2 regions of the Conexibacter sp. W3-3-2 genome follow, and region 1 is predicted to be linked to the other one. Evidence: riboswitches for the same ligand, from Rfam matches in the RefSeq annotation. Region 1 holds a riboswitch; the other holds the start of a gene.
What was found. Region 1 has a riboswitch for cyclic di-AMP ahead of GKE82_RS02970 (septal ring lytic transglycosylase RlpA family protein). Riboswitches for the same ligand answer to the same signal wherever they lie in the genome.
Positions count from the first base shown of each region.

Region 2: linked by a shared signal. The riboswitch ahead of GKE82_RS22475 (hypothetical protein) and the one ahead of GKE82_RS02970 (septal ring lytic transglycosylase RlpA family protein) in region 1 are both predicted to bind cyclic di-AMP.

Region 1 covers NZ_WLYW01000001.1:589,541-604,015, reverse strand. The annotation lists gene GKE82_RS03030 (calcium-binding protein) at 1-101, shown strand, start outside; gene GKE82_RS03025 (proline--tRNA ligase) at 135-1,838, shown strand; gene GKE82_RS03020 (CDP-alcohol phosphatidyltransferase family protein) at 1,820-2,590, shown strand; gene GKE82_RS03015 (hypothetical protein) at 2,666-2,923, shown strand; gene GKE82_RS30530 (FHA domain-containing protein) at 2,954-3,427, shown strand; gene GKE82_RS03005 (MerR family transcriptional regulator) at 3,433-4,209, shown strand; gene GKE82_RS03000 (adenine phosphoribosyltransferase) at 4,206-4,751, shown strand; gene GKE82_RS02995 (SRPBCC family protein) at 4,758-5,201, shown strand; gene GKE82_RS02990 (hypothetical protein) at 5,232-6,146, opposite strand; gene GKE82_RS02985 (PaaI family thioesterase) at 6,244-6,693, shown strand; gene GKE82_RS02980 (NAD+ synthase) at 6,727-8,466, opposite strand; gene GKE82_RS02975 (RNA polymerase sigma factor) at 8,619-9,164, shown strand; cyclic di-AMP (ydaO/yuaA leader) riboswitch at 9,304-9,499, shown strand; gene GKE82_RS02970 (septal ring lytic transglycosylase RlpA family protein) at 9,516-10,496, shown strand; gene dinB (DNA polymerase IV) at 10,593-11,657, shown strand; gene GKE82_RS02960 (alpha/beta fold hydrolase) at 11,668-12,483, shown strand; gene GKE82_RS02955 (tetratricopeptide repeat protein) at 12,502-13,248, opposite strand; gene GKE82_RS02950 (alpha/beta fold hydrolase) at 13,271-14,077, shown strand; gene GKE82_RS02945 (DUF3052 family protein) at 14,074-14,475, shown strand, end outside.
Region 2 covers NZ_WLYW01000001.1:4,675,265-4,689,739, forward strand. The annotation lists gene GKE82_RS22405 (glutathione S-transferase family protein) at 1-350, opposite strand, end outside; gene GKE82_RS22410 (3-hydroxyacyl-CoA dehydrogenase NAD-binding domain-containing protein) at 448-1,245, opposite strand; gene GKE82_RS22415 (hypothetical protein) at 1,238-2,407, opposite strand; gene xseB (exodeoxyribonuclease VII small subunit) at 2,417-2,668, opposite strand; gene xseA (exodeoxyribonuclease VII large subunit) at 2,665-4,011, opposite strand; gene GKE82_RS22430 (hypothetical protein) at 4,033-5,676, opposite strand; gene GKE82_RS22435 (hypothetical protein) at 5,685-6,848, opposite strand; gene GKE82_RS22440 (glycosyltransferase family 39 protein) at 6,911-8,350, shown strand; gene GKE82_RS22445 (GMC family oxidoreductase) at 8,386-9,945, shown strand; gene GKE82_RS22450 (hypothetical protein) at 9,995-11,257, shown strand; gene GKE82_RS22455 (hypothetical protein) at 11,262-11,552, opposite strand; gene GKE82_RS22460 (hypothetical protein) at 11,549-12,034, opposite strand; gene GKE82_RS22465 (cell wall-binding repeat-containing protein) at 12,031-12,486, opposite strand; gene GKE82_RS22470 (hypothetical protein) at 12,441-12,824, opposite strand; cyclic di-AMP (ydaO/yuaA leader) riboswitch at 12,927-13,067, shown strand; gene GKE82_RS22475 (hypothetical protein) at 13,075-13,695, shown strand; gene GKE82_RS22480 (PspA/IM30 family protein) at 13,785-14,475, shown strand, end outside.

The DNA.
Region 1 (14,475 bases):
ACCGCACCGCGGAGACCGTCGACTGCGGTCGCGGTTCGGACCAGGCCCGCGTCGACCGCCGCGACCGCGTCCGCGGCTGCGAGCGCGTGGCGCGCGGCTGACGCCGTCGCAACGCGGATACGCTTGCCCGGCCGATGACGCGTCTCTCCAGCCTGCTCCTGCCCACCGAGCGCCAGCCGCCCGCCGACGCCGAGGCCCTCTCGCACCAGCTGATGGTGCGCGCCGGGCTCGTGCGGCAGATCGGCGCGGGCCTGTGGAGCTGGCTGCCGGCCGGCTGGCGGGTCCACCAGAAGATCGTCCAGATCGTCCGCGAGGAGATGGACGCGATCGGCGGGCAGGAGATGCTCATGCCGGTCCTGCTGCCCGCCGAGCTGTGGAAGCGCTCCGGCCGCTACGACACCGTCGGCGCTGAGCTGATGCGCCTCCGCGACCGTAAGGACGCGGACATGGTGCTCGCGATGACCCACGAGGAGGCGGTGACCTTCCACGTCGCCCAGGTGGTGAAGTCCTACCGCGAGCTCCCCAAGGTCCTCTACCACTTCCAGACGAAGGAGCGCGACGAGCCGCGCCCGCGCGCCGGCGTGCTGCGCACGCGCGAGTTCGTCATGAAGGACGCCTACTCGTTCGACCGCGACCAGGCGGGCCTCGAGGAGACCTACGAGCACCACCGCGGCGCCTACGCCCGCATCTACGACCGCTGCGGCCTGGAGTGGGTCGAGTGCCGCTCCGACGTCGGGATGATGGGCGGCACGATGGCGCACGAGTACATGGCCCCGTGCGCCGCGGGGGAGGACGACGTCGTCATCGCCGGCGCCTACAGCGCGAACCTCGAGATCGCCAGCGCCGACGCGCAGGTCGTCGAGCTGCCCGCCCCGCTGGACGCCCCGGTCCGCGTCGAGACGCCCGGAGCGCGCACGATCGAGGCCGTCTCCTCGCTGCTGGGCATCCCGCACGGGGCGCAGATGAAGTCGTTCCCGGTCGTCGCGGGGGAGGACCGGTTCCTGCTCGTGCTCGTGCGCGGCGACCACCAGATCTCCGAGACGAAGCTGCGCAACCACCTCGGCGCGCCGTGGCGGCCCGCCACCGAGGAGGAGATCCGCGAGCGGCTCGGCCCGCCCGGCTCGCTGGGCCCGGTCGGCGCGCAGGTCGACGTGCTGCTCGACCTCGCCGTCCGCGACGACGACGGCGCCTCGTACACGACCGGCGCCAACGAGGAGGGCGTGCACCTCCAGGGCGTGCGGCCCGGCCGCGACTTCGGCTTCACGCGCGGGGACGTGCGCGAGGTCGTGCTCGGCGACACCGTCGACGGGGTCCCGGTCCGCATCGAGCCGGCGATCGAGATCGGCAACATCTTCCAGCTCGGCACTCGCTACTCCGAGCCGCTGGGCGCCACCTACCTGGACCCGGACGGCAAGCAGCAGCCGGTCGTCATGGGCTGCTACGGCATCGGGCCCGCGCGGATCGCCGCCGCCTCGGTCGAGCAGTTCGCCGACGAGCGCGGGATCGCGTGGCCGAAGGCGATCGCGCCGTGGGACGTCGAGCTCGTGTCGCTCGGCAAGGCCGGGTCGCCCGAGCGCGAGGCCGCCGACGCCCTCTACGCCGAGCTGCAGGAGGCGGGCATCGAGGTCGTGTACGACGACCGTGACGGTGGCGCCGGCGCGAAGTTCGCCGACGCCGAGCTGCTCGGCTGCCCGCTGCGGCTGACGCTCGGCCGCCGCTCGCTGGAGTCGGGCCGGCTTGAGGCGCAGGGTCGCCGCGGCCAGGTCGACCACGAGGAGGGCGTCCCCGTCGCGGGCGCTGCCGAGGCGGTGCAGGAGCTGTGGGCGACCCTCCCCTGACGCCGCGCGAACGCGTCGAGCAGGCCCGCGAGAACACGCGCGAGCGCGTCGAGCAGGCGCGCGACACCGCGCGCGGCCGCGTCGAGCAGGCGCGCGAGACGACGCTCGAGCGCACCGAGGACATCCGCATGACCGCGCGGCGGCTGTTCGGGCTCGACCGCTCGGGCCCGCCGCCCCGCGCCACGCTCGAGGACGCGCCCTGGAACGTCTGGACGATCCCGAACGCGATCGGCTTCGTGCGGGCCCTGCTGATCCCCGTGTTCCTCGTCCTCGCGCTCGGCTCCGAGTCCGGGACCGACGCGCTGCCGGCGATCATCTTCGCGGTCATCGGCTGGAGCGACTACCTCGACGGGTTCGCAGCACGGATCACCGGTCAGTACTCGCGGTTCGGCGCGCTGCTGGACCCGATCGTCGACCGGATGCTCGTGATCTCCGGCGTCGTCGTGGTCTGGAACTTCGAGCTGCTGCCCCGCTGGGCGCTGGCGCTCGTCGTCGCGCGCGAGGTGCTGATGCTGTTCGGCGGCCGCTACGCGCTGAAGCGCGGCGCGACGCTGCGGATCAACTGGCCCGGGCGGCTCGCGGTCGGACCGACGATGGGGGCGATCTTCTTCGCGCTCGTCGACCTGCACTGGCTGGCGGTGGCGAGCCTCGTGCTCGGCCTCGGCCTGGGCTGGACCGCGACCGTCCTGTACATCCGTGAGGCGCGCCGCCAGATCGCTGCACGGAACGGTGCACCCTCAAGCTCTGGTTGACCCTTCGGAGCCCGCTGGTATGCTCGCGCGGCCGCGGACACCTTCCACCCACCGCGCGCAGGAGCGAGATCACGCATGGACACCTTCCCGGACCTCGGGTCCCTGTCGGACCAGGAGCTGAAGGACCTCATCCAGCAGCTCACCGAGGAGGAGATCGACATCTCCTACAAGCGTCGGATCCTCCACGGGAAGATCGACATCCTCCGCGCCGAGCTCGTCAACCGGCTGCGCAAGAAGCACGAGACCGGTGAAGAGGTCATCACCGGGGCCGACGTGCAGCGCCTGACCGACATCCTCGCGGGCCGCGCCGCCGGCGAGGACACGGGCGTCTAGCCCCGAGCCCCAGGGAGGGAAGCGAGCAACGTGGCCGTCCACTGCCCCGAGTGCGCCTTCGTCAACGCGGAGGGCGCGAACTACTGCCAGAAGTGCGGCGCGTACATCGGCGCGACCGGCACCGCGGAGTCCGGGGAGTCCCAGACGGCGACCTACCGCGTGGGGGAGACCGGGGAGTTCATCCCCGTCGACCTCGACGACGTCGTCGCGCAGGGCGCGGCGCTCGTCATCCGCGCCGGCGGCGGGCGGGTCGGCGAGAGCTTCCCGCTCGACGGCGAGCGCCACTCGATCGGCCGTCGTCCCGACTCCGCCGTCTTCCTCGACGACGTCACCGTCTCCCGCGACCACGCGCTCGTCGTCCGTCGTGGCGCCGACTGGCACCTCGACGACCTCGGGTCGCTCAACGGCACCTACGTGAACCGCCAGCGGATCGAGAGCCAGCGCCTCGCCGACGGCGACGAGCTGCAGATCGGCAAGTACAAGCTCACGTTCCTCACCCGTTGATGTCGGTGGCCGAGCCGCACCTCGACCCGATCGGTGGTCCCGGCGAGCCCGACCCCGAGCCGTCCGAGCGGCCGCGCAAGTCGATGACGATCGGGGCGGTCTGCAAGTCGCTGCAGACCGAGTTCCCCGACATCTCGATCTCGAAGATCCGCTACCTCGAGGACCAGAAGCTGCTGCAGCCGCGGCGCACGCCCGGCGGCTACCGGCTGTACAGCGCCTCCGACGTCCAGCGGCTGCGCACGATCCTGCGGCTCCAGCGCGACGAGTTCCTGCCGCTGCGCGTCATCCGCCAGGAGCTCGCCTCCGGCCGCGCCCAGGAGGACGAGCGCGCCACCCCGGCCCCGTCCGGCCCCGGCGCCGACCCGCGCGCCCGCCGCCGCACGAGCGTCACCGTCAGCCCCAACGCCCCGATGTACTCGCTCGCCGACGTCGTCGAGGAGACCCGCGCCGACCCGAAGCTCGTGCAGGAGCTCGAGGAGTACGGCGTCATCCGCGGCGACCTCCGCGCCGGCACGAAGTACTACGACGAGACCGAGCGGGAGATCGTGCGCGCCGTCGCCGAGCTCGCCCGCTACGGCGTCGGCGGGCGCAACCTGCGCGTGTTCCGCACCTCCGCCGACCGCGAGGCCGCGCTGCTGCAGCAGCTGCTCGCGCCGGCGCTGCGCTCGCGCAACGTCGAGCGCCGCAAGGAGGCGCTGGAGGCGCTCGAGAACCTCGCCGCGGTCACCACGCACCTCAAGCACCTGCTGCTGATCCGCGACCTGCGCAAGATCGCCGGGTGAGCACGCCCGACCCGAAAGCCGTCGACCTGCGCGCGGCGATCCGGGAGATCCCGGACTTCCCGTCGCCCGGCATCGGCTTCAAGGACATCACCACGCTGCTCGCCGACCCCGTGGCGCTCGACGCGGCCGTCCGCGGCCTCGCCGCGGCGGCGCGCCCGCTGGCCCCGGACGTCGTCATCGGGGCGGAGGCCCGCGGCTTCCTGCTCGGACCGGCGCTCGCCCGCGAGCTGGGCTGCGGCTTCGTGCTCGCCCGCAAGCCGGGCAAGCTCCCGCACACCACCGTCCGGGCCGAGTACGCGCTCGAGTACGGCACCGACGCCCTGGAGCTGCACAGCGACGCCGTCGCCCACGGGGCGCGCGTCCTCGTCCACGACGACCTGCTGGCCACCGGCGGGACCGCCCGCGCGCTGTGCGAGCTCGTCGAGCAGCTCGGCGGCACCGTCGCGGGCTGCGCGTTCCTCGTGGAGCTCGCGTTCCTGCCCGGCCGTGCCGCGCTCGAGCCGCGCCCCGTCCACGCGCTGGTCACCTACGAGAGCGAGTAGCCGCCCGTGCCCACGACCAAGCGCTCCCGCGTCATCCCGGCCACCCCGCAGGAGCTGTGGACGATCGTCGGCGACCCGTACCACCTGCCGCGCTGGTGGCCGCGGGTCCTGCGCGTCGAGGCGGTCGACGACAGCTCCTTCACGCAGGTGATGACGACCGAGCGCGGGCGCAGCGTGCGTGCGGACTTCCGGCTGACGGCCCTGGACGAGCCGACCCGCGCCGGCTGGGCGCAGGAGGTCGAGGGCACGCCGTTCGAGAACCTGCTCGAGGCGTCCAGCATCGAGGTGCGGCTCGACCCGCAGTCCGCCGGCACGAAGGTCACCGTCGTGCAGACGACGAGGATGAAGGGCGTCTCGCGACTCGGCGGCCCGATGGTCCGCAAGGCGTCGCGGACGCTGCTGGACGAGGCGCTCGACGGCCTCGAGCGGCTGCACGCCGACGCCGCCTGAGGCGGCGCCGGACGCGACCGGCCCGGGCGGCTAGTTGCCGCCGAGGTCGAGCTGGCCGCGGAGCACGATCGTGCCGGGCTTGCTCGGGCGGTCCACCTTCTCCTTGGTGATGACGAGCTGGCGGAACTTCGTGGCCTCGGTCGGCACGGGCGCCAGGCCGCTGAGGCGACCGTCGTCGCCGACCGGCGGCGCGAACCCGAGGAACTGCGCGTCCGACGGGGAGTTGTAGAGCCACACGACGTAGCGGGAGCTGGGCTGCAGGTCCTGCGCCGTGACGGCCAGCGCGCGCTGCCCGTCCTGGGAGAGGACCTGCGCGACGCCGAGGGCCTTCGAGCCCTGGACGGCCGCCGTCAGGTTGATCTGCGCGTCGACCGACGGGCTGCCGGTCGGGCCGGTGGACGCCGCCTGCGTCGTCGTCGGCGTGTCGTCGCTCTCGTCGTCGCCACCGCCGATCAGCAGCACGCCGCCGACCGCGATCGCGACGCCGACGCCGATGAGGACGAGCAGCCCGCCCAGCCGCGAGGACTTCGCGCGCTCCTGGCGGGCGACCTTGCGCGCCTCGAGCGCGTCGAACGCCTCGTCGACCTCGCGGCCGCCCGCCGGGATGTCCGGGAGCGCGTCGCCGCCGATCGGGCGCAGCTCGGCCGCGACGACCCGCGCCCACGCGCGCCCGGCGGCCGAGGTCTCGAGGAACTCGCGGGTCGCCGCGCGCTGTGACGCGGTCTGCTGCCCGAGCAGGAAGTCGGAGATGTCGTCCTGGCGCTCGGACTCGAGGTCGCCGGTGTCGTCGGGACCGAGGCTGTCGAGGGCGTCGAGCGCACGGTCGCGGACCCCCGCACCGTCGAGCCGCAGCAGCGCCGCGAGCTCGTCGTAGGTCTTGCCCTGCTTGAGCAGGAGCTGGATGACGGCCTTCTGATCGGCCGGCAGGTCGTCCACGCGCGCCATAGGGCGCGGAGCCTAGCGGGACGGGCCCCCGCCGCGCGTCGGACCCGGCCGCGCCGCACCCCCGGGGCGGGGGAGGCGGTGAACTAGGGTGCCGGGGATGAGCGATCTCCCGACCCCCGTGGCCTACGAGCGCACCTTCGACGCGCTCTACGGCCTCGTCGTGGACGAGCAGCGCGACGACCTCGTGCGCGCGCACGTCGACATCCAGGACCACCACAAGCAGCCGATGGGGCTCGTCCACGGGGGCCTGCTGGCGTCGATCGCCGAGGCGATCACGTCGATGGGGACCGCCCGGGTCGTCATCCACGACGGCGAGATGGCGCAGGGGCTCTCCAACCAGACGAACTTCCTGCGACCCGTGTTCGGGTCGGTCATCCGCGCGACCGCCACACGCCGCCACCGTGGCCGCACGACGTGGGTGTGGGAGGTCGACATCACCGACGAGCAGGACCGCCTGTGCGCGATCATCCGCATGACGATCGCGGTCCGGCCGATGCCGCCCGAGGTCGCCGCGCGCGTGCGCGAGACGCACGGCGACCCGGCCTGACCGGCGCGGGGCGCCGGCCGGTCCGGCGCCCGCTCAGCCGCCGTAGCGGTTGGTGATCGGCAGGCGCCGATCGCGCCCGAGCGCGCGCGGCGTGATCTTGATGCCGGGCGGCGACTGGCGGCGCTTGTACTCCGCGAGGTCGACGAGCCGGATGACCCGGTCGACGTCCGCCGCGGGGAAGCCGCGCGCGACGAGCTGCTCGCGGCCGAGGTCGCGCTCGACGTAGCCCTCGAGGATCGCGTCGAGGATCTCGTAGGGGGGCAGCGAGTCGTCGTCGCGCTGGTCGGGGCGCAGCTCCGCCGACGGCGGCCGGCTGACGATCGACTCCGGGACCGGGTCGGCGGCGTCGCGGCGGCGCCGCCACGCGGTCAGCGCGTAGACGAGCTGCTTGGGGCAGTCCTTGATGACCGCGAAGCCGCCGGCGCTGTCGCCGTAGAGCGTCGAGTACCCGACCGACATCTCGGACTTGTTCCCGGTCGTCAGCACGAGCCAGCCGAACTTGTTCGACAGGGCCATCAGCAGGTTCCCGCGGATGCGGGCCTGGAGGTTCTCCTCGGTGAGGTCCGGCTCGCGGTCGGCGAAGGTCTCGGCGAGCAGCTCCTCGTAGGCGACCATCGGGCCCTGGATGGGCAGCTCGAGCTGCCGCACGTCGAGGTTGGCGGCGAGCGTGCGGGCGTCGCCCTGCGTGCCGTCGGAGGAGTAGCGCGAGGGCATGACGACGCAGCTGACGCGCTCGGGGCCGAGCGCGTCGACGGCGACGAGCAGCACGAGCGTCGAGTCGATGCCGCCGGAGAGCCCGAGCACGACGTGGCGGAAGCCGTTCTTCTCGACGTAGTCGCGCGTGCCGAGCACGAGCGCCCCGTAGACCTCGGCCTCGGCGTCCAGCGTCGCGGCGACCGTGCCGTCGGGGGCGTCGGCGGGCGCGGCCGGGCCGCCGGTGGCGTCCGACGGGGCGGCCGTGGTGAGCGTCGCGATCGTCTCGACGGTCGGCCGGTGCTCGCGGACCGCCAGGCGCGGGCGGGTGTCGCGCAGGCGCGCGTTGCCGGCCGCACGGGTGTCGACGGTGGCGAGCAGGAGGGTCTCCTCGAACTGCGGCGCGCGGGCGACGACGCGGCCCTCGTGGTCGAGCACGACGCTGTGGCCGTCGAAGATCAGCTCGTCCTGGCCGCCGACGAGCGCGCAGAACGCGACGGGGGCCAGGTGGTCGCGGGCGCGCTGCTGGAGCATCCGCTCGCGCTCGGCGCCCTTGCCCGCGTGGAAGGGGGAGGCGGAGAGGTTGACGATCAGGCGCGCGCCGGCGAGCGCCTCGTCGGTGGCGGGCGGGCCCGGGACCCACAGGTCCTCGCAGATCGTGAGGCCGACGGGGACGCCGTCGACGTCGACGATCATCGGGCGGTCCCCGGCCTGGAAGTAGCGGACCTCGTCGAAGACCCCGTAGTTGGGCAGGCGCATCTTGCGGTAGACGCCCTGCACGGCCCCGTCGGCGAGGACGGCTGCGGCGTTGTAGACGTCGTCCGCCCGCTCGGGGAAGCCGACGATCGCGACGATCCCGCGGGTGCGGGCGGCGAGCCGCTCGACCGCCGCGCGCGCGTCCGCGAGGAAGTGCTCCTTGAACAGGAGGTCCTCCGGCGGGTAGCCGGTGATCGCGAGCTCGGGGAAGAGGACCAGCTGCGCCCCGGCGGCCGCGGCCTCGTCGATCGAGCGGGCGATCCTCTCCTCGTTGCCGGGGAGGTCGCCGACCGTCAGGTTCAGCTGGGCGAGTGCGATCCGCATGGGACGCGAAGGATCGCACGGCGTCCGCAACGCGAAACGTTTCACAAGCCTTCAACAACAAATCACGAATCTGTTGAAGGTTCTGTGCATGGTTGTGTAAGGTGGCGGGTAGTTCCGCACCACGCCCCCCAGCTGAACGAAAGCCGCCCGCCATGAACCTCGCCGATCAGACCACGTTCTCCCGCATCTACGAAGAGCACCACCGTGGTGTCTACGGTGCCGCGTACCGCATCCTCGGCAACGACGCCCAGGCCCAGGACGTGGCCCAGGACGTCTTCCTCCGCGTCTGGCGCAACCCGGGCAAGTACGACGCCCGCCGTGGCGAGCTGGGCAGCTACCTGCGCCTGATGGCCCGCAGCCGCGCGCTGGACCTCTGGCGCGAGTCGCAGGCCGCCGGCCGCGCGACGGACCGCCTCAAGGTCGTCGTCTCGATGGACGCCCCGCGGTACGACCAGCGCCCCGACCAGGTCGCCGAGCGCGAGGGGGACCGCCGGATCGTCCGCGATGCCCTGCGGGTCCTGCCCGACGCCCAGCGCGAGGCCGTCGTCCTCGCCTACTGGGGCGGGCTGACCGCCGACCAGATCGCCCGCCGCGCCGGCGTGCCGCTCGGCACGGCCAAGAGCCGCATCCGGCTGGGGCTCGCCAAGCTCCGCGACGAGATCGGGCGCCAGCTCGAGCCGTCGTACGCCGCCGCCTGAGCGCCGGCGCCGGCACCCCGGACGACCGCCCGGGCGGCCGTCCCCGGCGGAAAACCCCTGCACCTGGCGATGTGCAGGCTCGTGGACTGTGTGCGCCCCGTCACATCGACGGGGCGTTTCTGCTGTACTCTTGCGAACGATTGTTCGATCGCCGAGTCGTCTCCGCCCACTGCGGGGACGAGCGGGGGACCCACTCGCCACCGCCGGGAATCCCGGTGGAGGCTGGGGCGAATCGGCCGCTGATGCAGCCGTAGCGTCCTGTCGAGGAGCGTCAGAAGCGCTCCCGGCGGGCTGCGAGCCCGACAGCTAACCCCGTAGGCGGCAGAAGCGTTTCGCAGGAGGTCAACGGCGATGAAGCCGTCCATCTCGCGTTCCCGCGCCGTCACGGCCGCGGGCGCGCTGTCCCTCGCCGTGGTGCCCGCCACGGCGTCCGCGCAGTCCCCCCAGACGACCGCGCCGCAGGCAACCGCCAGCGCCGCGCCCGTCTCCGCCTCGCTCCACGACTCCCACGTCCGCTACGGCTCCCGCGTGACCGTCAGCGGCCGGATCGCCCAGAGCGGCACCGTCCAGCCCGTCGTGCTCGAGTACCGCCCGCGCGGCGGCCAGTGGAGCGCCGTCGCCCAGGACGAGACCGACAAGGCCGGGCGCTACCGCCTGCGCGCCACGGTGCGCCGCAACGGCGCGCTGCGCGTCGTGCTCGCCGGCCGGCCCGCCACCGCCGTCGCCGCCGGCCCCACGGCCGCCGCGCCGACGACGAGCCGCGAGCTCGCCGTCCGCGTCGCCGCCGCGCTGCGGACCACCAAGGTCCGCCGCGACGTCGTCGCGGGCCGCGCCGCGACCGTCTCCGGCACCGTCCTGCCCGCCGCCGCCGGCCGCGTCGTGCGCCTGCAGGTGCGCCGCGGCGGCACGTGGCGCACGGTCGACCGCGACGCCACCTCGCGTGGCGGCCGCTACGCGCTGTCCTGGCGGACCGCGCGGATCGGGCGCATGTCGATGCGCGTGCGCGTCGGCGCCGACCGCGCCACCACCGCCACGCGTCGCACGCTCGGACGGCTCAACGTCTACCGGCGCGTCTTCGTGTCCTGGTACGGCCCGGGGTTCTACGGCGGGCGCACCGCCTGCGGCCAGACGCTCGGCTACGGCACCCTCGGCGTCGCGCACAAGTCGCTTCCGTGCGGCACGAAGGTCACCTTCCGCCTGCGCGGGCGCAGCGTCACCGTGCCCGTCATCGACCGCGGCCCCTACGTCGGCGGGCGCGAGTACGACCTCACCGGCGCGACCAAGCGCGCGCTGGGCTTCGGCTCCACCGGCACGGTCCTCTCGACCGTCTGACCGCCGGGCCGGGGCGACCCGGCCGGACCCGACGGGACGGGGACACGTACGTGTGTTCGCATCCCGTCGGGTCCGCGGCGTACCATCGGCGGCGACGTGAGCCGCCGGATCGCCCACCTGGACATCGACGCGTTCTACGCGTCGGTCGAGCTGCAGCGCCGCCCCGAGCTGCGCGGCCTGCCGGTCATCGTCAGCGGTGACGGTCCGCGCGCGGTCGTCACCACCGCCAGCTACGAGGCGCGCCGCTTCGGCGTCGGCTCGGCGATGCCGACCGCGCAGGCCCGGCGCCTGTGCCCCGACGCGGTGCTCGTGCCGCCGGACTTCGAGGCCTACCGGGCCGTCTCCCGGACGGTGATGGGCCTCGTCCGGGCCACCGTCGACACCGTCGAGGTCGTCGGGCTCGACGAGGCGTACCTCGACCTCACGGGCCTGTTCTCGCCGAAGGCCGAGATGCGCCGCCTCGTCCAGCGCATCCGCGAGACCACCGGGCTCAGCGCGTCCGTGGGCATCGGGCCGAGCAAGCTCGTCGCGAAGGTCGCCTCGGACGCCGAGAAGCCGCGCGGGTTCCTCGTCCTGGAGCGGGAGGAGGCCGTCCGGCGGTTCGCGGACGCCTCGCCCGGCCTCGTGCCCGGCATCGGGCCGAAGACCGTGGAGCGGCTCGCCGCGCTGGGCATCGAGACGCTCGCGCAGCTCGCCGCGACGCCCGACGAGATCCTCGCCGACCGCTTCGGCACCAACCAGGGCCCCTGGCTGCGACGGCGCGGCGCGTTCCTCGACGACGCGCCGGTCAGCGAGGAGCGCATCGCCGTCAGCGAGTCCCGCGAGCGGACGTTCGACGTCGACGTGCGCGAGCCCCACGAGATGGAGGAGCACCTGCGCCGCATGGCCGCCGAGCTCTGCGACGGCCTGACCCGCCAGGACCGCCGCGCCCGCACGATCGCCATCAAGGTCCGGCTCGACGACTGGACGACCGTCACGCGGGCGCGCACGATCCCCGAGTACACCGCCGAGCCCGACCGCGTCGCGGGCGTCGCCGTCGAGCTCCTGCGCGCCTACGCGCCCGCCCGGCCGGTCCGCCTGCTCGGCGTGCGCATGGCGTCGTTCGCGCACGAGGCCGCCGCCAACGCGGGCCGCGGCGACCAGCTCGCGCTCGAGGTCTAGGGTCTGCGGCATGAGCGAGCGCATCCCGATCGGCGACCGGACCCTCCACGTCGTGCAGCGCGGCAGCGGCGACCCGCTGCTGCTGATCCAGGGCATGAGCGGCACGCACGCCTCCTGGGGCGAGCCGTTCCTGTCCGCCCTCGATCCCGCGCTCGCCACGATCTCCTACGACCACCGCGGGATCGGCCGCTCCGACCCGGCGGCCGAGCCGTTCTCGATCGTCGACCTCGCCGACGACGCGCTCGCGCTGCTCGACGCGCTCGGCCACGCCTCCGCGCACGTCATGGGCATCTCGATGGGCGGCATGGTCGCGCAGGAGCTCGCGCTGAAGGCCCCCGAGCGCGTGCGCTCGCTCACCCTCGGCTGCACCTACAGCGGCGGGGAAGGCGCGTCGCTCGCCGCCCCCGAGACGATCCAGCGGCTGTCCGAGGGCATGATGTCCGGGGACCGCGAGCGCGCGATCCGCACCGGCTACGAGATCAACGTCTCCCCGACGTTCGCGGCCGACGAGGCGCACTGGCCCGCGTTCCTGGCGATGGCGACCGCGACGCCCGCCCCGATCGCCACGATCATGCTGCAGATGCAGGCGGTCGGGGCGCACGACACGCTCGCCCGGCTCGGCGCCATCACCGCCCCGACGCTCGTCGTCCACGGCGACGCCGACCTGATGCTCCCGGTCGCCAACGGCGTCCTCATCGCCGACGCGATCCCCGGGGCGCGCTTCGAGCGGTTCGCGGACGTCGGGCACCTGTTCTGGTGGGAGCGGCCCGAGCAGACCGCCGCGCTCGTCACCGCCCACTGCGCGGGCGCCACCAACCCGGCCTGAGCGGGCGGCTCCGGCGGGCTAGTACAGCGCGGCGGCGAGCCGGCGGCGCCCGTCGCGCGCCAGCGGGTGGTCGACCCCGAGCGGGTCGAGGATCCCGATGACCGCCTGCCGCAGGTCGTCCTTGCGGTCGGGCGCGACCGCCATGCCCTCAAGCAGCGCGGTGAGCGCCGTCTCGGGGTCGCCGCCGTCCAGCGCCGCCCACGCGGCGTCGAGCTCCAACGGGCCCGGGTCCTGCTCGAGCCGGATCCGCGCGGCCAGCCCCTCGGCCGCGAAGTTGCCGCGGACCTGCTCGAGGATCCCGAGCGCCTCCTGCGCGTCGCCGCGACGGTGCAGCAGCCCGCCGAGCGCGAGCGCCGCGTCGGCGCGACCCGGCTCGAGCTCGAGGGCGCGGCGCAGGTCCGCCTCGTCGCCGCTGCGCGCCAGCGCGTCCGCCTCCGACGGCACGAGCTTGCGGAAGAACCGCTCGACGATCGCCGGGCTCTGCGCGCCGACGAACTCGTCGACGACCTGCCCGTCGCGGAACGCCTTGACCGCCGGGATGCCCTGGATCTGGAAGCTCTGCGAGATCCCCGGGTTGGCGTCGGTGTCGATCTTCGCCAGCACGACCTGCCCGCCGTGCTTGGCGGTCTCGCGCTCGAGGATCGGCCCGAGCTGCCGGCACGGCCCGCACCACTCGGCCCAGAAGTCGACGACCACCGGGGTCGTCGCGGAGCGCTCGACGACCTCCGCCTGGAAGGTCGCCTCCGTCACGTCGATCACGGTCATGCCTGCAGACTACGCTGCGGTGATGCCCGGTCCGGACCTCCACGTCGTCTCGGCGGGCGACGGCCCCGCCGTCGTCCTGCTGCACGGCCTCACCGCCACGCACCGCTACGTCGTGCACGGCTCGCGGGCGCTCGAGCGCGGCGGCTTCCGGGTCGTCGCCTACGACGCGCGCGGCCACGGGGCATCGGATCCCGCACCGTCCCCGGACGCCTACACCTACCCGCTGCTCGCCGAGGACCTCGGCCGCGTGATGGACGAGGCCGGCCTCGACCGCGCCGTCCTCGCCGGGGCGTCGATGGGCGCGCACACCGCGCTGCGGTTCGCGCTGGACCACCCCGACCGCGTCGCCGGGCTCGTGCTGATCACCCCCGCACACGACGGCGCCGCCCCCGAGGCGTCGCGCACGAAGGACCTCGCGCGCTGGGACCGCCTCTCCGACGGCCTGCGCAGCGGCGGGGTGCAGGGGTTCGTCGCCGCCTACGGCGACCCCGGCGTGAAGCCCGAGTGGCGCGAGACCGTCCTGAAGGTGCTGGAGCAGCGGCTGTCCCGCCACGAGCACCCCGACGCGCTCGCCGACGCGCTGCGCGCCGTCCCGCGCTCGGCGCCGTTCGACACGCTCGCCGACCTCGGCTGGATCGGGGCGCCGACCGTCGTCGTCGGCGACCGCGACAGCGCCGATCCCGGCCACCCGCTGGCGGTGGCGATCGCCTACGCGGACACGATCCCCGGCGCCGAGCTCGTCGTCGAGGAGGAGGGGGAGAGCCCGATCGCCTGGTCCGGCGGGCGGCTCTCGAAGGTCATCGCCGACCTCGCGCGCACCGCGCGATGAGCACCACCCCGGCCGGGTACTCCGGTCGCCCGCTCGCCCAGAAGCTCGCCATCAAGGCCGGGCACGTCGTCTGCGTGCTCGACGCGCCCGCCGGGTTCGTCGAGCACGGGCTCGGGCCGCTCCCCGCCGACGTCCGCCTGCACGCGACGCTCGTGGCCGCAGCGGACGTCGTGCTGACCTTCCGCACCGAGCGCGCCCGGCTCGAGGCCGACCGCGAGCCGGTCACCCGGACGATCTTCCCCGCGGGCGCCTGGTGGGTCTGCTGGCCCAAGCGGGCCTCGAAGGTCCCCACCGACGTCACCGAGGACGTCGTCCGCGAGATCGCGCTACCGCACGGTCTCGTGGACACGAAGGTCTGCGCGGTCGACGCGACCTGGTCGGGCCTGCGGCTCGTCGTC
Region 2 (14,475 bases), 4.1 Mb from region 1:
GCGGCGCGGGCGAGCTCGGCCTCCAGCGCGTTGGGCGCGAGCTTCCAGACGCGGTTGAACCACGCCACGAAGATCTCGGCCCGGGCGCGCTCCGCGGGATCGGCCGGCCACAGCGGGGGCTCCGGGGCGAGCATCTCGATCTCGCGCAGGATCTCGGGCGAGTCGGTCACGACGGTGCCGTCGGGCAGCTCCGCCACCGGGACGAGCTCCTGCCCGGAGAGCGCCCGCAACGCTGCGCGGTCGGTGGCGTCGTGGTCGACCCAGGTGACCGCGAGCCCCTTGATCCCCGCGGCGAGCGCGATGCGCTCGACGTTCGTGCTGAACGGGATGCGGTGCACGCGCAGGTCCATGCCGGCAGGGTCCCACGCGGACCGGCCGGGTGACCGCGACGGAGCCGCGGCCCGTGCGGCCCGCGGCTCCGTGACGTGCGGTGGTGTAGTGCGCGGGCTAGCGCGCGTAGTCGTAGAAGCCCTTGCCGGACTTCTTGCCGAGGTGCCCCTCGGCGGCGAGCGCGCGGACGTTCGCCGGGATGTCGGCGCCGATCGTCTCGCCGATCGCGATCGACACGTCGAGGCCGACGAAGTCCAGGAGGGCGAGCGGGCCCATCGGGTGCCCGGCCCCGAGCTTCATGCAGGTGTCCACGTCCTTGGGCTCCATGCCCGACTCCTCGAGGAACGCGGCGGCGCTGAAGAGGTACGGGAACAGCAGGCGGTTCACGACGAAGCCGGGCGTGTCCGGCACGTCGACCGGCGTCTTGCCGAGCGCCTCGCACAGCGCGAACGCGCGGCCGCGGGTCTCGGAGGTCGCCGCGTCCGCGTACGCGAGCTCGACGAGCTTCATCATCGTGACCGGGTTGAAGACGTGCAGCCCGACGAAGCGGTCGGCGACGCCCGCGGCCTGCGCGAGCGTGGCGACCGACAGCGACGAGGTGGTGGACCCGAGCACCGCGTCGGGCGCGATGATCCCGGCCAGCTTGGCGAGGAGCTCCTTCTTGGCGTCGAGCTCCTCCGCGATGGCCTCGACCACGAAGGTGCGGTCGGCCAGCAGCGCGCTGTCGGTGGTGACCGTGACGCGCGAGGCGTCCGCGCCCTCGACGCGGCCGCACAGCTTCTCGATGGTCGCGCGGGCCCGATCGGCCGACGCGTCGCTGCGCGCGACCAGCACGACGTCGCCGAGCACCGAGGCGGTGGCGGCCAGGCCGGTTGCGATGGCGCCGCTGCCGGCGATTCCCAGACGTTCACTCACGAGATTCAGATCCCTTGATCGACGAGTCAGTCAACTGCGGTGCGGAACTGTACGGGACCGCCCGCCGGACCGGCGCGCCGCCCGACCGGGCGCCGCGCGCCTGCCGGTCCTCAGCCGTCCCAGCGGAAGCCCACGGCGGACGGCGCCGGGGGGATCGGGCTCGTGGGGAGGCCCGCCGGGGGCGGGTCCTCGTCGTAGGCGCCGGGCGCCACGTCGTTGGGCGTGTCGGGGTGGAACAGCGACGCCAGGTACTGGATCTGGCCGCGGCCCGGACCGAGCTCGAACTGACCGCCGCCGTACATGCCGATCCCGCGTTCGTCGCAGGTGTCGTAGCAGTGCAGCAGCGGCCGCAGGCCCCCAGGCGCGACGGCTTGACGTTCACCATCCGCGGCGGGAACGGCAGCGCGTCGATGTCCGCGACCGAGTGGATCGGGGCGTCCCAGGTGATCCGGTCGCGGTACGGGGCGAGGACCGGATCGGTCTCGGGCGTGAGCTTCGGGTCCTCGATCCACGCGTCGGGGAACGCCTCGGCGACGCGCCGGTACAGGTCGGGGTCGGCCGCGTTGTCCACGACCGACCCCTCGTAGAGGCCCTTCAGGTCGACCGAGTCGACCGCGCCGGTCGCCACGAGCTCCGCGATCAGGGCGTCGTCCCAGTCGGCGGTCGGATCGAGCTTGAACCGCAGCGTCGGGTACGGGTCGAGGCGGGCGCGCAGCGGCGCGATCGTCGACGGCTGCCCGAGCCGCAGCGACATCACGAACGTCAGCGGGCGCGGCTCGCGGCCCACGACCTCGTGCAGCGCGCGGCCGGCCTGGCGCAGCGCGAGGTCCAGCGCGGCCGACTCGTAGGCCCAGACGCGGTACAGGCGCGAGGCCTCGTGCCGCGGCGGCTCGGGCCACAGGTCGAGCGTCGCGAGGTGGTCGCAGAAGGACTCGAGCGTCCACGTCCCGGCGAGCGGGAGCACCGGCCCGGCGGCCTGCAGCGCGTCCTGGTCCTCCGCCTCGTAGCTGACGTCCTCGCCGACGCCGTCGTGCCCGCCGCCCTGCAGGCGGATCACGGTCGTGACCCGCAGGAACCCGGTCGAGACGTCGCGCTGCAGGCGCTCCAGCGCGTACTCCTCGATCGTGAGCGGCAGGTCCTTGATGCGGTCCCAGGTGGCCATGGGGCGAGCCTACGGGGTCGCGGCGCCCGGCTGGGAGGGCCCCCGCTCCAGCCGCGCGACGAGCTCGTCCAGCCGCAGCTCCTGCAGGCTCTCGCCGACCGCCTCGAGCTCCGCGGCGCAGCGCTCGACGAGCAGCTTGCCCTCGCGGCACAGGTCGAGCGTCTCGCGCAGGCCCGCCTCGCCGCCGTCGAGGCGCCGGATGATCGCCTCCAGGCGCGCCGCGGCGTCCTCGTAGCTCGTCGTCGGGTCCGGCTCGGTCATGCGGTGGGCTCCTCCTCGGAGGACGGGGACGGGGGCTCCTCGACGCGCGTGTCCACCGCGGCGTCGGCGAAGCGCAGCTGCAGGCGCCCGGCGGCGCGGGCGGCGGCCGCGGTGGTGACGATCGCGCCGTCGGCGTCGCGGACGATCGCGTAGCCGCGGCCGACGACCCGCTCGGGATCGTGCGCGGCGAGGGCGAGCGCCAGCGAGTCCAGGCGGGCGCGCCGCGCCGCCTGCTGCGCGCCGGCGGCGCTGGTGCCGCGACCCTCCAGCCGGTCGGCCGACGCGCGCAGCTCGCGGGCGGCGCCGTCGAGCTGCCGGCGCCCGCTGGCCCGCAGCTCGCGCAGCAGCTGGTGCAGGCGCACGCGGTGGCGCAGCACGTGCTCCGCGGGCGCGCGCGCCAGGCGCTGCAGGATCCGGGCACGGCCGAGCACCGCGTGGCGGCCGTGGTGCTCCAGGCGCCGGGCGGCGGCGAGCGCCCGGCCGCGCTCGGCCGCGGCGTCCAGCGGCACCGCCGCCTCCGCCGCGTGGGTCGGGGTCGAGCACGAGACCGCGGCGACGTCGTCCAGCAGGGTGCGGTCGCCGTGGTGCCCGACCGCCGCCACGACCGGCGTGCGCAGCAGCGCGACCGTGCGGCACAGCGTCTCGTCGCTGAACGCCAGCAGGTCGGTGACCGAGCCGCCGCCGCGCGCGACGACGATGACGTCGACCGCCCCCGTCGCCGCCAGGTCCTGGAGCGCGCGGGCGATCCGTGGCGCGGCGTGACGGTCCTGCACGGGCGCGAACGCCCACACCACCTGGCCGGTGTACCCGCGTCGCCGCAGCCCGGCGAGGACGTCGTGGCGCGCCTCGCCGGTCTCCGCCGTGACGACGCCGACCGTGCGCGGCAGCGCCGGGCGCGGCAGCGTCTTCTGGGGCTCGAGCAGGCCCTCGGCGCGCAGCTGCTCGCGCAGCAGCGCGATCTGGGCGAGCAGGTCGCCGTCGCCCGCCACGCGCAGGGTCTGCACGCGGAAGCTGAACGCGCCCGACGAGGTCCGTGAGCCCGGGTAGTAGTCCACGCCGCCGGCGACGACGACGTGCGCGCCGTCGACCAGCGCCCCGGGCGGCAGGCCGAGCCGGTCGTGGTCGTCGCGCCACATCGCGCACGGCAGGGCGCCGTCACCGTCGCGCAGTTCGAAGTACACGGTCCGCGCGCGCACGCGCAGGCCGGTGACCTCCCCGGTCAGCTGGACGCGGGCGAACTCCCGCAGCCGCTCGCGCAGCCGCAGCGCGTAGCGGCCCACGGGGTAGGGGCCGGGGAGCGCGGAGCCCGGGACGCCGGAGGTCGGTGCGGGGTGGGCGTCCACCCGGTCAGCGTAGAGCGCCGGTCAGCGGACGCCGATGACCGCGCTGCGGGAGCGCACCACGGCCTTCGTCGCCGGATCGGTCCACGCCAGCCGCACGCGTGTCGTGCGCGTCAGCCGCACGGCCGCCTCGAGGTAGCCGCGGCGCGGCTCCGTGCGCACGGTCCGCAGGGTCCGGTAGCGCTTCGCGCCGCGGGCCAGGCCCTCGATGCGGACGGTCTCGCGCGTGTTCGGCCGCCCGACGCGCAGCAGTCCCCAGACCTTGGCGTCGCGCCCGGAGCGCACGACGTGCAGCGGGAACCGGTAGGCGGCGTAGGCGGGCTTGCGCCGACCCTGGAGCGTCTGCAGCCCGCTCTGGAAGGTCGCGCCGAACCGCGCCGCCGCCGTCTTCCCGGCGACCGGCCGGTCGTCGATCAGCAGGAACTGCGACAGCGTCTTGACGGCCCGGTTGCGGGCGGTGAGGTACTCGGCCTGGTTGAGGTAGGCGGCCTGCTGGGCGAGCGTCACGCCGAGCGGGTCCGGCGGCGAGGTCTGGTACCCGTACTCGGTCAGGTAGAGCGGGAAGCTCCCCGGGAGCTTCCCCGGGACCGGGGCGCCGTAGCGGGCGAAGATCCGGCCCATCAGCGAGCCGAGCGCCCGCAGGTTCGCGGTCGTGAAGAACTCCGGGTCCAATGGTGGCGCGTCGGGACGCTGCGAGACCTCGTAGGGGTGGTGGGCCAGGCCCGTGACCTTGAACAGCCCTGGGTGCGCGTCGCGGAACGCCTCGACCGGGCCGTCGGTGGGGCACCCGTTGCGGGTCGCGTCGGCGCCGCGCAGCGGCACCGCGTTGTCGTCCAGGCAGTAGACGCGCAGGATGAACCGTCGCGGCTTCATCGCCCGGCTGATGCCGCGGGCGGTGACCTGGCCCTTCGGGGCCATCTCGCCGACGAGGATCGTGTCGCCGCCGTGCCCGCTGACCTGCAGGCCGGACCACATCGCGTCGGCGAGCGCCCGGTAGATCCGTGGCGCGGCCTCGGCGAAGCCACCGGGCGCGGAGCGGTCGGGCACCCACTGCGGGGTCAGCCAGCCGGGCTGGTTCGGCTCGTTCCAGATCGACCAGTAGTCCGCCCGCGGGAGCGCCGGCCCGCCCGCGACCGGGCGGTAGGTGCCGCTGTAGCGGGTGCCGACCGCGGTGACGAAGCGGGCGAACTCCACCGGGTCGGGCTCATAGGTGCCGACGAGGTCCTCGCGCTCGGGGTTGCCCGCCGCCCAGCGCGGCACCGGCGAGGTGATGTTCATGTTCACCGCGATGCCGCGGTTCGCCGCGTTGACGAGCAGCTTGTCGTAGCGCGTCCACGCCTCCGGGTCGTACTGGCCGGGATCGGCGGCGTTGAAGGCGGGCTTCGTCCGCGACGCGTTGGCCGGCGCCACGAGCGCCCAGAACACCGACACGCGGATGCGGTCGACGCCGAGCCGCTTCAGCTTGTCGAGCGTGCGCTTCTGGACGGTCTCCTGCGCGGCGCTGAAGCTCTGGCCCGTCGGGAGCGCCCCGGTCGTCTCGGTGCCGTAGACGAGCAGCGGATCGTCCTGGAACATCGACTCCTGCGTCGTCGACGCGCCCGCGGGGGCGGCCGCGGCGAGCGCGAGGAGGAGCAGGACGGGCAGGAGGAGGAGACGAGGCGTGGGCATGGGGGAGGTCAGCGCGACAGCTCGCGCACGGTGGTCCGATACGTCAACAGCGCAGGCTTGCGGACGATGCGGTCCCCGGACAGGCGGCTGAGGCCCGCGTAGGAGGACCAGCTCGCCCGGCGGGCCTGCGGCGAGAGCCAGGTGTACCAGGACACCCCGCCGATCCCGAGCGCGCGGCGCTGGCGGGCGAGCAGCCGGAACGTGCTGCGCAGGCGGTCCGCCTGGCCGCGCTCGGTGGTGTCCCAGGTGGCGAACCGTCGCGCGTCGGGGGAGTCCCCGGCCGAGGAGGAGAACGCGACCTCCGTGAGCACGATCGGGATCGTGCGCTGCCCGCGCGCCGCGGTGACGCGCCGGGTCGCGCGCACGGTCGCGAGCACGCCGGCGGCGCTACGGGTGTACGGGTGGATCGCGACGACGTCGAAGCTGCCGCGCCCGCCGGCCTCGTAGATCCGGCGCAGCGCCGTCCAGGCGGGCACCGAGCCGTTCGTCAGCCCGCCGGTCGCGATCAGCGCGCGCGGGTCGACCGCCCGCACCGCGGCGCGGGTCGCCTGCAGCAGCGGCACGTAGCCCTTCTGGAAGTCGGGCTCGTTCCAGAACACGTTGAGGTTCATCTCGTTCCAGACCTGCCAGGTCCGGATCGGCCGGCGTCGCTGCGGCGGCACGGTGCTCCACAGCGATCCGGTCGGCCCGTAGCGGCGCGCCAGCGCCGCCACGAACCGCGCGTAGGGCTCCGGGCCGCTCGGCGGGGACGCGTAGCGCCGTGGGTCGGTGAGCAGCGACCCCGGGAACTTCGCCGCCCAGTCCGGGGCGTGCAGGATCACCGGGAGCGGGCGCAGGCCCTGCGCGGCGAGCAGCCGCACGATCCGGTCGCTGCGGGAGAGGTCGGTCGGGACGCCGTCGACGTCGGTGAACCGTGCCCGCTCGGCCTCCGGGACGTCGGCGGCGGTCGCGTACGGCTGCGCCGACGCCCAGTCGATCGCGAACCGGACGGTCTGCGCGCCCGCGGCGCGGATCCGCGGCGCCTCGCGCTCGAGGATCCCCGGCGTCTCGGTGGCGGGGCCGTCGACCATCACGCCGAAGAAGCCCTGGGGCACCTTCGCGGCGGCGCTGGAGGGGAGGACGGCCGCGACCGTCAGGGCGCAGGCCGCGACGAGACGGAGGACCCGGGGCACTCCTGCGAGCATAGCCCCGGCCGGGCCCGCGGCGCGCCGCCCGACCCGGCGGGTGGCGTAGGTTGCGGACGTGGACCGCCGGACCCGCACCGCGCTGCTCGGCCTGCTGCTGCTGGCCGCGGCGCTGCGGTTCCCGACGCTCGGCGCGCAGTCCTACTGGGCCGACGAGGCGGCGACGGTCGACGTGCTGCGTCACCCGCTCGGCGAGCTGCTGGGCGCGGTGCGCGACCAGGAGTCCACGCCGCCGCTCTACTACGTGCTCGCCTGGGTCTGGACGCAGCCGCTGGGGGGACTCGGAGGCCGCGCTGCGCGCGCTCTCGGCCGTCTTCGGGCTGGCGACGGTCCCGGTCGCCGCGGCGATCGGCGCGCGGCTCGGCGGGACACGTGCGGCGCTGGCCGCCGCGGCGCTCGTCGCGACCAGCCCGCTGCTGGTCTGGTTCTCGCAGGAGGCGCGCGCCTACGCCCTGCTCGTGCTGCTGGCGGGGGCCTCGGTGCTGCTGCTGCTGCGCGTGCTGGAGGTCCCGTCGCGCGGGCGGCTGCTCGCGTGGGGCGCCTGCGCGGGCGCGGCGCTCGCCACGCACTTCTTCGCGCTGTTCCTCGTCGCCGGGGAGGTCGTGTGGCTGGCGGTCGCGCTGCGCGCCGACCGCCGGCTGCTGGCGACGGCGCTCGCCCCGCCCGCGGTGCTCGGGCTGGCCCTGCTGCCGTTGGCGCTCGACCAGCGCTCCGCCGGCCGGGCGTCGTTCATCGGCGAGGAGGCGCTGGGCACCCGGCTGGCGCAGGTGCCCAAGCAGCTCCTCGTCGGCTACGACGCGCCGGGGGAGGTGGTCGCCGCGGTCCTCGCGGGCCTGCTCGCGCTCGCGGCGCTCGCGGGCCTGCGCCGGGCCCGGGGACCGGTCCGCGCCCTCGCGGCGGTCGCGGCCGCCTCGGTGCTGGTCCCGCTGCTCCTCGTCGTGGCCGGGGACGACTACCTCGTGACCCGCAACCTGCTCGCCGTCGCGGTGCCACTGCTCGTCCTGCTGGCGGTCGGGACCGCGGGCCTGCCGCCGCGGGCGGGGACGGTGGTGGGGGTGGCGCTCGCGACGGTCGGGGCGGCGACCGCGATCGCCGTCCAGGTCGACGACGGGTCGCAGCGGGAGAACTGGCGCGACGCGACCGCGGCGTTTGGTAACGAGGCGACGGGGCGCGGTCGCGCGATCGTCGTGCTGCCGGGCAGCGGGCGCGTCGCGGTCGAGCACTACCTCCCCGGTTCCCGGCTGCTGCGCCGCCCGGAGGTCGTCGACGGCCTCGTCGTGCTCGGCGTGGCCGGCACCTCGGCGGGGGGCCGGACCGACGCGCCCGCCCCGCCCGGGCAGGTCCCCGGCTTCGCCCCGCCGACGGTGCGCCGCGGGAGCACGTGGTCGGCGGCCGCCTACGCGCCCGCCGACCCGGCGGGTGCGGCGGTGGACCCGGGCGCCCTCGGAGCCCTCGGCCCGGGGGCCGTCGTGCTGCTGCAGCGCCCCTGACTTGACACGTTGTCGAGTGTCGTACGCTGGGAGGCATGAGCGAGTTCGATGTGGTGGTCGTCGGCGGTGGATCCGCCGGCTGCGTGGTCGCGGCGAGGCTGAGCGAGGACCCGGGCACCCGGGTGCTGCTGCTCGAGGCGGGACCGCCCAAGCCGAGCAAGGAGGTCCGGATCCCGGCCGCCTTCCCGAAGCTCTTCAAGACCGACCGCGACTGGAACTACGAGACCGAGCCGCAGCCCGGCCTCGACGGCCGCCGCGTGTTCACGCCGCGCGGGAAGATGCTCGGCGGCTGCTCGGCGATGAACGCGATGATGCAGATCCCCGGCCACCACCAGGACCAGGAGGACTGGGTCCAGGAGGGCGCCGAGGGCTGGGGTCCGCGAGAGCTCGCGCCCTACCGCGAGCGCCACAACCGCGCCCAGCAGCCGCGCGCGCCGCGCTCGCTGAACCCGCTCTCCGCGGCGTTCCTGGAGGCCGCGCAGCAGGACGGCCTGCCGCTGTCCAAGCCGCTCACCGGGGACGAGCCCGACGGCGTCGCGGTGACGCCGCTGGCGCAGAGCCGCGGCATGCGCCGCACCGCCGCGGACGCGTACCTCACGCCGGCCAAGGGGCGCCCCAACCTCGAGATCCGCGCCGACGTGCTCGTCGACCGGGTCCTCTTCGACGGCGACCGCCGGGCGACCGGCGTGACCTACCTCGACGCGACCGGCGCGCCGCAGACCGTCCACGCGGCCCGCGAGGTCGTCCTCTGCGCCGGGGCCCTGAACACGCCGCAGATCCTGCTGCGCTCCGGCGTCGGGCCCGCCGACCACCTCGCCGAGCACGGCATCGACGTCGTCCTCGACAGCCCGCACGTCGGCGAGCACCTCCAGGACCACCTCGTCGCGCTCACGACCGCCCGGACGTCGACCCCGACGTCGCTGTTCGCGGCCGAGAAGCCCGCCGAGCTCGTGAAGTTCCTCACCCGCCGGACCGGCATGCTGACCTCGAACGTCGGCGAGATCGCGGCGTTCGTGCGCAGCGACCCGTCCCTGCCCGCCCCGGACTACGAGCTGATCTTCGCGCCCGTCCTGTTCGAGGGGGAGGGCCTCGTCGACGCGGAGGAGCACGGGGTCAGCGTCGGCGTCGTCCTGCTGCGCCCGGAGAGCCGCGGCCGCGTCCGCCTCGCCTCCCGCGACCCCCGCGTCGCGCCCGTCGTGGACCCGAACTACTTCGGCGACCCGGACGGGCACGACATGGCCGTCATGGTCGCCGGCCTGCGCCGCGCCCGCGCAATCCTCGACCGACCGGCCTTCGCCCAGCACCGCGGCAGCGAGCGGCTGCCCGGCGCGCACCTGCAGACCGACGAGGAGCTGGCGGCCGGCATCCGCACGATCGCCCACACGCTCTACCACCCGGTCGGCACCTGCCGGATCGGGGGCGGCGGTCAGGGCGTCGTCGACACCGAGCTGCGCGTGCAGGGCGTCGACGGCCTGCGGGTCGTCGACGCGTCCGTGTTCCCGTCGCTGCCCCGCGGCCACACGCACGGCACCGTGCAGGCGGTCGCCGAGCGCGCGGCGGACCTGATCCGCGGGCGCGTCGCGGTCGCGGTCTGAGCGCGACGGACCGGCGTACCCGCCCGTCCGGGCGGGTACGGTCGCCGCGATGCGCCCGGTCCGTCCCCGCCTGCTGCCGCCGCTCCTACTCGTCCTCGCGCTCGCCGTGCCCGCCCCGGCGGGCGCCGCGCGGTCGATCACGCCGCTCCCGCCGACCTGGCGGGAGGGGCTGAACGTCACCGCGTTCTGGTGGCAGGACCTCTCCGGGCCGCGCTTTCGCACCTGGCTGGGGCGTGCCCGGTCGAGCGCCCGCGCGCGCGAGGTCACGTTCGTGATCCCGTGGTTCCAGTACTTCTCCGACCGCAACCGCAGCGACCACCTCAACGCGACGGAGATCCATCGCTCGCCCGGGGACGCCCGCACCTGCCGGCGGATCGGCAGCAGCTTCACGCGCTGCAAGACGCCCAGCGACGCGGCGGTCGCCGCGGCGGTCCGCCGCGCCCGGTCGCTCGGGCTGCGCGTGGTGCTGCGCCCGCAGCTGGAGGTCGGCCGCAACGCGCGCACCGCGACCGACCGCGACCTCGTCCAGAAGGGGCCGGGGGAGAAGCGCGCGTGGTTCGACAGCTACAAGCGGTTCCTCAGCACCTACGCGCGGATCGCGCGCGACACGGGCGCCGAGGGCCTGGTGATCGGCACGGGGCTGTCGGGCATGACCGACAGCGAGGACGACCGGGCCGAGTGGCGGGCGATCATCGCCGAGCTGCGCTCCGGGGCGCTGATGGGCGACGGGCGCGGCTACCGGGGGGAGCTGACCTACACGGCGGCGTGGGACTCGATCGTCGAGGACGCCAAGGACCCCGAGCAGCACCTGTTCTTCTGGGACGCCCTCGACCTCGTGTCGATCTCCGCCGAGTTCCCGCTGCTCGCCGAGCCGCCCGACCCGACGATCGGCGCGCTCACCGCCGCGTGGGCGTCGTCGACGACGGGCCTGCCCGCCGGGCCCGCCCAGCTCGTGCGCAACATCCAGGCCGAGTACGACAAGCCGGTCGGCCTGAGCCTCGGGTACCTGTCCCGCACCGGCACGGCGGCGTTCCCGGAGAAGTCGGACTATGACCAGCAGCAGGCCGGGGGCGTCGTGCGCGAGTCCGCGCAGGCCCGCCCGGTGCGGGCGGCGTTCGACGTCTGGACGCCGATCGCCTACGACGGCGGCTGGTTCCGCGGGATCAGCTGGAACGAGTGGCCGGCCTCCGGCCGCGGGGGCGTGAAGGACGGCTCGTTCTCGGTCCAGGGCAAGGCGGCGGAGGTCGAGATCTGCCTGCGCCACGCGGGCGTCTTCACGCCGCGCTGCCGGCGCAGCAGCCTGCGCCGCTAGCGCGTCAGCGCAGGTCCTCGGACACGGAGGCGAGCGGGGCGATCCCCTCCTCGCGCTGCGTGCCGCGCGTCTCGCCGGAGAAGCCGAGCTTGGTCAGCCGGGCGATCTCCTGCTCGCCGAGGATGCGGGCGGGGTGCTCGGCCGGCAGGTCGCGGACGAGCTTGGCGATCCGGTTGCGGATCTGCAGCGCGAAGTGCGGGGTGGAGGCCCCCATGAGCTCGCGCACGTCGTCGATCGTGACGTCCGGGACGGAGCCGCGACGGTCGCTGCGCTCGGGGGACTCTGCTTCGCTCACGGGGCGCTCCGGGGGGTCGTCGTGGTGGTGGTGGGAGTGGTGCGGGTCGGCGGCGCCTTGGTGGTCGCCGTCGGCTGCGTCGTGGTGGCCGTGGGCTCCGGTGCGGCGGCGTTCACCGGCGCGATCTCCAGGAGACCGTCGACGGTCGCCTGGACCCCGGTCTCGACGGCCTGGTCGTCACCCACGATCCAGCCGTGATTGTAGACCCCGCGCACGGGGTCCCGGTCGTAGCCGGGCTGGATGTCGAGCAGGAACTGCTCGAGCGGCTTGGGCAGCGCGTCGCCGCGCGCCAGCAGCAGCAACGGGCCGTAGGTGCCGCTGGCCGAGAGCGCGGCGGCGGCACCCGCGTCGGCGGGGCGCCGGGTGCCCGCGAACACGAGCCCGTGGCCGGGATCGGTGATGCCCCAGCCGAACTCGCCGTCGCGGTAGCGCGCGAAGGCGATCGCGTTGGTGACCGGGTCCTGGTCGCCGATCCGCGTCACCGTGCCGGTCGCGCGCAGCGCCTGGTCACCGCCGGCCCGATGACCTTGGACGGCCCGAGCACGTAGATCTTCGGCTTGCTGTGGGTCTTCAGCGCGGCGAGCGTCTCCGCGGGAACCGTCGTGCGCGTGACGAACAGGATCGGGTCACCGGACTTCGCGGCCCAGGCGGCGGCCGGCATCGCGTACTCGGGCGCGTCGCTGCTGACGACGAGCACGCGGCCGGTGTCCGACCCGCGCACCGCCCGCCCGAACGCGTCGAGCGCGCGCGCGATCGCGGCGGGGTTGCGGCCGCCGACGTCGGTGGTCTTCAGGCGGGCCGGACGGAACACGTCGCCGACCCGGACGACCTGCGCGCCGCCGGCCTGCGCCGAGCCCGTCGGGGCGAGCGCCTGCAGCGCTTCGACCGTCACGTCGGGCCCGTCGCCGTCGGAGAGCAGCAGCGGGGCGCGCACCGGGGGGCCATCAGCGAGGCGGAGGCGAGCGCGACGCGCCAGTCCTTCGCGGGCGCGAGCGCGACGGCGGCGGGCCGCTGGCCGCGCTCGCCGCCGGGGTACACGGCCCGGGCGACCGCGGCGGCGATCGTCGGGGCGTCCCCGCCGCCGACCCGCGTCGTGTTCTTCGTCGCGAACGTCGGGAAGCCGAGGTCGGTGGCCGCGTCCTTCTCGTCGCTCTTCGCGCCGACGGCGGGGGCCGCGGTCGTCGATCCCGTGGCAGGACCGTCGCCCTTGCCGCAACCGGCGGCGGCGAGCGCGAGGACGAGGAGGGCGGCGGGCAGGGCGGGACGGAGCATGCTGGCGCGACCATATCCACGACGCCCGTGGCACGCGCCTGTCGGGGCTGCACGGACGCTGGCAGCACGAAAGGCTGCAATCCGTCGTGCAGTTCGCTACGCTGCCGCGAATTGCCGAACCCTGGACGGAACACCAGGGACGGGGGACCCACGTCGTTGGGGCGAATCCGATCGTGATCGGACGCGCTGGTTCTTTCTGCGCGAGCCCGTCAGCTAACCCCGGAGGCCGTCGAAAGAAAGCAGTCCGTCTGTGCTCCGACTCCGGGCATTCCTTCTCATAGCCGTTCTCGCCGGCCTCGCGCTCGTCGTCCCGTCCGGGGCGTCCGCCGCGAAGAAGGGCAAGGCCGCGCAGGAGGAGCAGGCCCCGACGGTCCAGTCCGACGCGTCGGCGAAGGCCGGTGGCGCGGAGTTCGGCACGGTCGATCCGACGAGCTTCCCGACCGTCCCGGGGGACGTCGCGGTGATCGACGAGGACGGCATCGCGTCCGCGCCCGAGAACGCGCCGGACGCGGTCAAGCAGATCATCTGGGCCGCGAACGGGATCGTCGGCCTGCCGTACCGGTACGGCGGCGGCCACGGCGACTTCGAGGACACCGCCTACGACTGCTCCGGCACGGTCTCCTTCGCGCTCGCCGGCGCCGACCTGCTGCGGCGCCCGCGCGACTCGCGCTCGTTCTTCACCTGGGGCAAGGCGGGCCGCGGCAAGTGGGTGACGGTCTACACGGCGTCCGACCACGCGTACATGACGGTCGCGGGCATCCGCCTCGACACCAGTGCCGCGGACGACCGCGGCGGTCTGAAGGGCCCGCGCTGGCGCCCGCTGCGGAAGTCCAACCGGGGCTTCAAGGCGCGCCGGCCGGTCGGCCTGTAGGCGCTCGGCACACCGGGCGCGTCCAGTACGCTCAGGGGGCACGTTCCACCTGAGCCCGAGGAGACCGTATGGCCGGAATGACCGGACGCATGTCCACCGTCATCAAGGCGAAGATCTCGAAGATGCTGGACAAGGCGGAGGACCCCGCCGAGACGCTGGACTACAGCTACCAGAAGCAGCTGGAGGCCCTCCAGAACGTCAAGAAGGGCATCGCCGACGTCGTCACCTCGAAGAAGCGCCTGCAGATGCAGTCGCAGAAGCTCGAGCAGTCCGTCGTGAAGCTCGACACGCAGGCCCGTCAGGCGCTCTCCGCCGGCAACGAGGAGCTCGCCCGCACCGCGCTGGAGCGCAAGCAGCTCGCGCAGACCGAGCTGCAGTCGCTCGACCAGCAGGTCGCCGAGCTCGAGGCCCAGCAGCAGAAGCTGATCGACTCGGAGAAGAAGCTCCGCGCGAAGATCGAGGCCTTCCGGACGAAGAAGGAGGTCATCAAGGCCCAGTACTCCGCTGCGGAGGCCCAGGTCCGGATCTCCGAGGCTGCGACCGGGGTCGGCGAGGAGATGGCCGACGTCGGGCTCGCGATGCAGCGCGCGGTCGACAAGACCGAGAACATGAAGGCGCGCGCCGACGCGGTCGCCGAGCTCGAGGCGGCCGGCACCTTCGAGGACCTCACCCAGCTGGGGGAGGGTGGCGCCGACGACATCGACCGGCAGCTCGCCGAGCTGACGAGCGGCAGCATGGTGGACGACGAGCTCGCGAAGATGCGGGCCGAGCTCGGGGTCG